2 regions of the Streptomyces sp. NBC_00448 genome follow, and region 1 is predicted to be linked to the other one. Evidence: riboswitches for the same ligand, from Rfam matches in the RefSeq annotation. Region 1 holds a riboswitch; the other holds the start of a gene.
What was found. A riboswitch is a leader RNA that binds a small molecule or an ion and turns the genes downstream of it on or off. The one in region 1 is predicted to bind ZMP and ZTP.

Region 1 (3,374 bases):
GGAGTGCCGCTGATCGACGGCGGGACCGTACGGCTGCCCCGGTTGATCGGCGCCGGGCGGGCGATGGACCTGGTCCTCACCGGGCGTCCGGTCGACGCGGCCGAGGCGCACGCCATCGGCCTGGCCGACCGGCTGGTCGAGACCGGCACCGCCCGCGCCGCGGCCGAGCAACTGGCCGCGCAGATAGCCGCGTTCCCGCAGACCTGCCTGCGCGAGGACCGGCTGTCCCTGCTGGAGCAGGAGGGCCGGCCCGAACCGGAGGCACTGGCCGCCGAGTTCGCCCACGGCCAGGTCTCGCTCACCGAGATGGCCGCGGGCGCCGCCCGGTTCACCGCGGGCGAGGGACGGCACGGCGCCTTCGGCCCGTGACCCGGTCGCCGACTCCGCTCCCGCCGGGGCGGATCAGTGCCGGAAGAGCCGAAGTCCGGTCCGAACCAGGGTCATTCCCTGCCGCTCGCACGCCTCGACGACCTTGTCCGAGCGGATCGACCCGCCGGGCTCGGCGATCCACCGCACCCCGTAGCGTGCCGCGTGCTCCACGTTGTCCGCGAAGGGCAGCGCCCCGTCCGAGGCGAACGCCACCCCCGTCAGCCGTTCCCGCCACGCCTGCCGCTCACCGCCGTCCGGCAGCAGTACCGCGCTCGGCGGCGGCCCGGCCAGCACCCCGCGCAGCGCCTCGGCCTCGTACGGCGTCAAGTCGCCCTCGGCGCACCGCACCTGCCAGTTCACCCGGTCCTGCCGGCGTACCTCGGGCCTGAACTCCATGGCCCGTACGGAGGGGTGGCGGCGCATCCACCAGGTGTGCGTCTTGCGGCCCGCCAGGCGGGTGCAGTCCAGCCGGGACTGCTGGCCCGCGCCGATGCCGAGCGTCACCCCGTCCCGCACGTAGCAGACCGAGTTGGACTGGGTGTGGCGGACCACGGCCAGGCCGAGCAGCAGGTCGTCGGCGGCGGCCTGCGGCAGCTCGCCGCACACCACGTCGGTCAGCAGGCCGGCGCAGATCGGCACGTCGTCGCGGGCCTGGCTCAGCCGCAGCCCGTACTCCTCGCGGCTGTCGGCGGCCGGCGGCACGTACGTGGGGTCGGCCGCCAGCACCAGGAAACGGCCGCGCCGCTTGCGGCTCAGCGTGGCCAGCACGCCGGGCGCGTAACCGGGTGCCACGATCCCGTCGCAGACCAACCCGCCCAGCAGCTCGGCGAGTTCCTCGTCCACCGGGTGCGACACGGCGGCCAGGTCACCGTAGGACGACCGCGGATCGGCGTCCCGGGCCCGCAGATACGCACCGGCCAGCGGACCGGGCGCGGTCGTCCCGAGCCCGTAGCGGGCGGCGGTGTCCGCGTCCACCGGGCCGGCCAGTGCCGCGCCCGCGGGCGACACGTGCTTGAACGACGCCGCCGCGGGCCGCCCGAGCGCGCCCGCCGCTTCCCGTACGAGCTGCCAACCGGCCAGCGCGTCCAGCAGGTTGATGTACGACGGTTCGCCGTTGAGCACCCGCAGCGGGCCGGGCCCCGGTGCCACGGGTACGGCATGTGCCGGCTGCTGCTGGGGGTTGAGTCCGTACCGCAGTTCCATCCGGGGTCCTCCTCGGTCGCGTGCGCTGATCCGAGGCGCCCAGGCGGTCGACGCGTCCGAAGGTGTGCGTGCCGCTTCCCGGTGGTGGCCCACCCTCGCCAGTCGCGGCGCCGCCGATCGTACCCAACCGGCGCCGCGACCGCGGCGGGTGGTGCGGGGGACGCGCGGGCCGCCGGGCGGCGGGGGCGGCCGGGTGCGGCGCGAACCGGTGGACGTGCCGGGCCGCCACTAGGCTCGGACCCATGATCGTATGGCTCAACGGCACCTTCGGCGCGGGGAAGACGACCACGTCGCGGCTGCTCACCGAGATGCTGCCCGGAGCGCGGATCTTCGACTCGGAGTACGTCGGCCACATGCTCCGGCCGTTCCTGACCGACAAGCCGGTCCGGGACTTCCAGGAGCACCCGCCGTGGCGGTCGCTGGTGGTGCAGACCGCCGTCCAACTGCTCGACTACGTCGGGGGCACCCTGGTCCTCCCGCAGTCGGTGCTGGTCGAGGCGTACTGGACCGAGCTGTCCGGCGGCCTGGCCGAAGCCGGCGTACCCGTCCACCACTTCGTGCTGCACGCCGATCCCGAGGAACTGGTCCGGCGGATCGAGCAGGACACCGAAGGGGCGCCGGCCCGGCAGTGGCGGCTCGACCACGTCTCCGCGTACGAGGCGGCCCTGCCGTGGCTGCGGGAGGCGGGCGAGGTCGTCGACACGGCGGGGACGCCGCCGGCGGACGTGGCGCGGCGGATCGCCGCGCGGGTGGCGGGCGCGGCGGACCCGTCCGGGGCGACGAACCCGGCCGAGGCGGCGAACGCGGCGGGGTGACCCGGCGGGCGCCGCCGGAGCGGGTTCGCGGCGTATGTTCCGGTCCTCACGCCTGGCCGCTCACGCCTGGCCGCTCACGCCTGGCCGCTCGCCCGGGCCGCGACCCGCATCGCCCAGGCCAGGCAGCCCAGCGACGCCGTACAGGCGAGGGTGCGGGCGACGTTCCAGTGCACCCAGGTCGACTCGAACCGTTCCCGCACGGCCGCCAGGTCGTGGACCTTGCCCGGGTCGCCGGCGTTCGCCAGCCGGTCGTTCAGCGGCACGTTCAGGCCCATCGTGATCAGCAGCGACAGCGCGTAGAGCGCGACGCCCGCGATGATCCACGGCAGGGCGGCACTGGCCGCGCCGCGCCGGTGCAGCGCGATCGCGAGGCCGCCGAGCACCAGGGCGCCGCCGAACGCCAGGCTGAACCAGCCGTTCAGGATCGCCACGTTGATGCGCTGCATGGACTCCACGAAGGTGCGGTCCGACGAGCGGCCGAGGCCGGGCATCACCGCGCACGAGAACGCGAAGTACAGACCGGCCATCAACCCGGTGGTGAGCGTGGCGGCGAGCAGCACCAGGCTGCGGAGATCGGCGGACATGTCAACTCCCTTGGCGGGGACGGGTGATGCGGCGGGGGCGGGCGCCGCGGGCCACTGCGAGGTGGAGGTCGTCGTCATGCCTTCGAGTACAGCCGCCCCGGGCCGGTCCCGGCCATGGCCGAGAAACTCACCCGCATACGCGCGCGTCCACCGCCTACGCTGGGACGTATGCAGCCGTACGCACATCTCCCGTACACACGCGGTGCGTACGCGCACCGTCCGTGCGGGCACCTTCCGTGCGGGCACCTTCCGTACGCGCGCCGTCCGTGCGGGCACCTTCCGTACTCGCCCCTGACGTGCGTCTGAGGACGATATGGACGCGCTGACCGACCTCCTCGACGGGCCGCGGGCGCGCGGTGCGTTCCTGCTTCGCTCGGTGCTGGCCCCGCCGTGGGCGATCCGG
Region 2 (3,374 bases), 590 kb from region 1:
AATCATCGCGCGACCACGGCCGGCCGCCCGACGGCGGCGGTCCGGTGATCACCGACCGCCACAGTACGCCGCGCTGACCGCATGGTGATACCGGCGTCTCATATAATGGTCAGCTCTCGGGGCGCGCCGACCCCCGGGACGGCGTGCGGGCGGGGTGCGGGATACGGGCGCAGGACGCCGGGTGCGGGCGCAGGACGCCTGGTCCCGGGTGCCGTTTGTGCGGGATACCGGGCGCAGGTTCTGCCCGGCTACGGGCGCGGCGCCCAGACGGGGTTGCGGTCCTTGTCCACCAGCGCGGCACGCACCCCTTCGTGGAAGTCGGGCTCGCGGGCGGTGCGGCAGGCGCTCTCCAACTCCAGGGCCAGGCACTCCGCCAGGCTCGCGCCGGCGCCCGCGCGCAGCAGCCCGAAGGTCAGCTCCAGGCTCATCGGGCTGGCCCGGTCCAGCACCGCGAGGGTGTCCTCGGCCCACGCCCGGTCCGCGGCGTCCCCGGCACCGGTCTGCGCGGTGAGCCGGTCCCGCAGTTCCGCCAGGTCCGGGGCGGAGAAGCAGCGCTCGATCGCCGCGCGGTGCCCGGCGAGTTCGGAGGGCGGCGCGGCCACGGCGAACCGTTCCAGCACCGCGTCCGGGGCGCCGCCGTCCGCCCCCGTCAGCGCCTCCTCCAGCGCGGGCAGGTCCGCGGCGGGAACGTAGTGCGTGGCCAGGCCGCACTCGACCGCGGCGGCGCCCGAGATCCGTACGCCCGTCAACCCGAGGTACCAGCCGACGGCGCCCGGCAGCCGGGGCAGGAAGTAGGTCGCGCCGATGTCCGGGAAGAACCCGATCGCCGTCTCCGGCATCGCCAGCACCGCCCGCTCGGTGACCACCATCGCCGAGCCGTGCACCGAGATGCCCAGCCCGCCGCCCATCGCGTACCCGTCGACCAGCGAGGTGTACGGCTTCGGGAACTGGGCGACCAGCGCGTTCAGGGTGTACTCCGTACTGAAGTACGTGCGGACCGCCGCGTCGTCGCCGCGCAGGCCCGCGGCGCGCATCGCCAGGATGTCACCGCCGGCGCAGAACGCCTTCGGGGAGGTGCTGCGCACCAGCACCGAACGGACCGCAGGGTCCTCCCGCCATTCGCGCAGCGTCGTGTCGATCGCGCGGGCCATCTCCAGGTCCAGCGCGTTCAGCGCACCCGGGCGGTCCAGTTCCAGGACGCCCGCACCTGAGGCGGTGACCGCGCCGCGCACCGTAGCCGAGGTCTCTGCCCTGCCCATGTACCGCTCCCAACGTCGTGCCTACGGAGCCCCTGGCCGGCGCGGGCTCCCCGCGCGGCTCCCCGCGGGAGGACCGGCAGGTACCCGGGCCCGGCCGGCGGGTGATCCCGGAACCGACAGTACGCGGCGGGTCGGGCGGGTTGATACGCTGCCCGGGAGCCGTGACTGGCGTGCTGGGATGGGTGCAACCATCGGGAAGCGGCTCGCGCGAAACAGAAGTGCCGTGCGCCTGGGCCACCCCGTTGCCGAATCTCCGGAGGACCCGCCATGGCCGAACCGTCTGTCACCCAGCAGTCCCCGCACACTCCCCAGTCCCGCCAGTCCGTCGAGTCCACCGCGTTCCGCAGCGCCCTTGAGGTGATCCGGGGCGTCGAGCCGCGGGTCGCGGACGCGATCGCCGCGGAGGTCGCCGACCAGCGCGAGATGCTCAAGCTGATCGCGAGCGAGAACTACGCCTCGCCCGCGGTGCTGCTGGCGATGGGCAACTGGTTCAGCGACAAGTACGCGGAGGGCACCGTCGGCCGCCGCTTCTACGCGGGCTGCCGCAACGTGGACACCGTCGAGGCGCTCGCCGCCGAGCACGCCCGCAACGTCTTCGGCGCCGCGCACGCGTACGTGCAGCCGCACTCCGGGATCGACGCGAACCTCGTCGCGTTCTGGGCGGTGCTCTCGCAGCGGGTGGAGCGCCCGGCGCTGGACAAGGCCGGCGTCCGCCAGGTCAACGACCTGACCGAGCAGGACTGGGCCCGGCTGCGCGCCGACTTCGGCAACCAGCGGATGCTCGGCATGTCCCTGGACGCGGGCGGCCACCTCACGCACGGCTTCCGCCCGAACATCTCGGGCAAGATGTTCGAGCAGCGCAGCTACGGCACCGACCCGCAGACCGGCCTGGTGGACTACGACGCGCTGCGCGCCGCGGCCCGCGAGTTCCGGCCGCTGATCCTGGTCGCGGGCTACTCCGCCTATCCGCGGCTGGTCAACTTCCGCATCATGCGCGAGATCGCCGACGAGGTCGGCGCCACGCTGATGGTGGACATGGCGCACTTCGCCGGCCTGGTCGCGGGCAAGGTGCTGACCGGCGACTTCGACCCGGTGCCGCACGCGAACATCGTCACCACCACCACCCACAAGTCGCTGCGCGGCCCGCGCGGCGGCATGGTGCTGTGCGACGACGCGCTCGCCGAGCACGTGGACCGGGGCTGCCCGATGGTGCTCGGCGGCCCGCTGCCGCACGTGATGGCGGCCAAGGCGGTGGCGCTGGCGGAGGCGGCCCGGCCGGAGTTCGGCACGTACGCGCACGCCGTGGTGGACAACGCCCGCTCCCTCGCCGAGGGCCTGATGCGGCGCGGCGCGACGCTGGTCACCGGCGGCACCGACAATCACCTGGCCCTGATCGACGTCTCCTCCTACGGCCTGACGGGCCGCCAGGCGGAGGCGGCACTGCTGGACGCGGGCATCGTCACCAACCGCAACTCGGTGCCGCAGGACCCGAACGGCGCCTGGTACACCTCCGGCATCCGCATCGGCACCCCCGCGCTGACCACCCGGGGCCTGGGCGCGCCGGAGATGGACGAGATCGCCGGCCTCATCGACACGGTGCTGGCGGCCACGACGCCCGCCGCGGCGGCGAAGGGCGGGACGTCGAAGGCCAACTACGTGCTGGACCCGGCCGTCGCCGAGCAGGTCGCCACCCGCTCCGCCGACCTGCTCGCCGGTTTCCCGCTCTACCCGGGCATCGACCTGAGCTGACCGGCCCGCCGGACCGGAACGGCCCGCCCCTCGTACGCGCGACGACGTACGAGGGGCGGGCCGATCCATGTCCCCGGGCAGATCGGGCGAACCCGAGCGCCGGACTGCCCGGGTGCCCGGGTGCCCGGGTGCCCGGGTGAAGGATCAGGTGAAGGACCAGATCACGCCGTGGTTGGCGATGGTGACCGCGACCATGACGGCCAAGTCGGCCACGCCGAGCGCCAGGCCGAGGGCCGCGCGGCCGCGGCGGCGGGTGCCGCGGGCGAACGCGACGAGCGCGAGGACGGCGGCGGCCGGGCCGAGCACGACGTTCATCACCAGCAGGCCGGGCAGGCCGAGCAGGAAGGACGCGACGGCCATCCCGTC

Region 2: it holds a riboswitch for ZMP and ZTP, as region 1 does, so the genes downstream of both, OG370_RS36610 (glycine hydroxymethyltransferase) here and OG370_RS34030 (phosphoribosylaminoimidazolecarboxamide formyltransferase) in region 1, are expected to answer to the same signal.

Annotation. Positions count from the first base shown of each region.
Region 1 covers NZ_CP107913.1:7,888,636-7,892,009, forward strand. The annotation lists gene OG370_RS34025 (crotonase/enoyl-CoA hydratase family protein) at 1-369, shown strand, start outside; gene OG370_RS34030 (phosphoribosylaminoimidazolecarboxamide formyltransferase) at 403-1,572, opposite strand; ZMP/ZTP riboswitch at 1,603-1,688, opposite strand; gene OG370_RS34035 (AAA family ATPase) at 1,815-2,387, shown strand; gene OG370_RS34040 (anthrone oxygenase family protein) at 2,462-2,971, opposite strand; gene OG370_RS34045 (AraC family transcriptional regulator) at 3,285-3,374, shown strand, end outside.
Region 2 covers NZ_CP107913.1:8,477,380-8,480,753, reverse strand. The annotation lists gene OG370_RS36615 (enoyl-CoA hydratase/isomerase family protein) at 249-1,259, opposite strand; ZMP/ZTP riboswitch at 1,411-1,501, shown strand; gene OG370_RS36610 (glycine hydroxymethyltransferase) at 1,527-3,008, shown strand; gene OG370_RS36605 (DUF4190 domain-containing protein) at 3,153-3,374, opposite strand, start outside.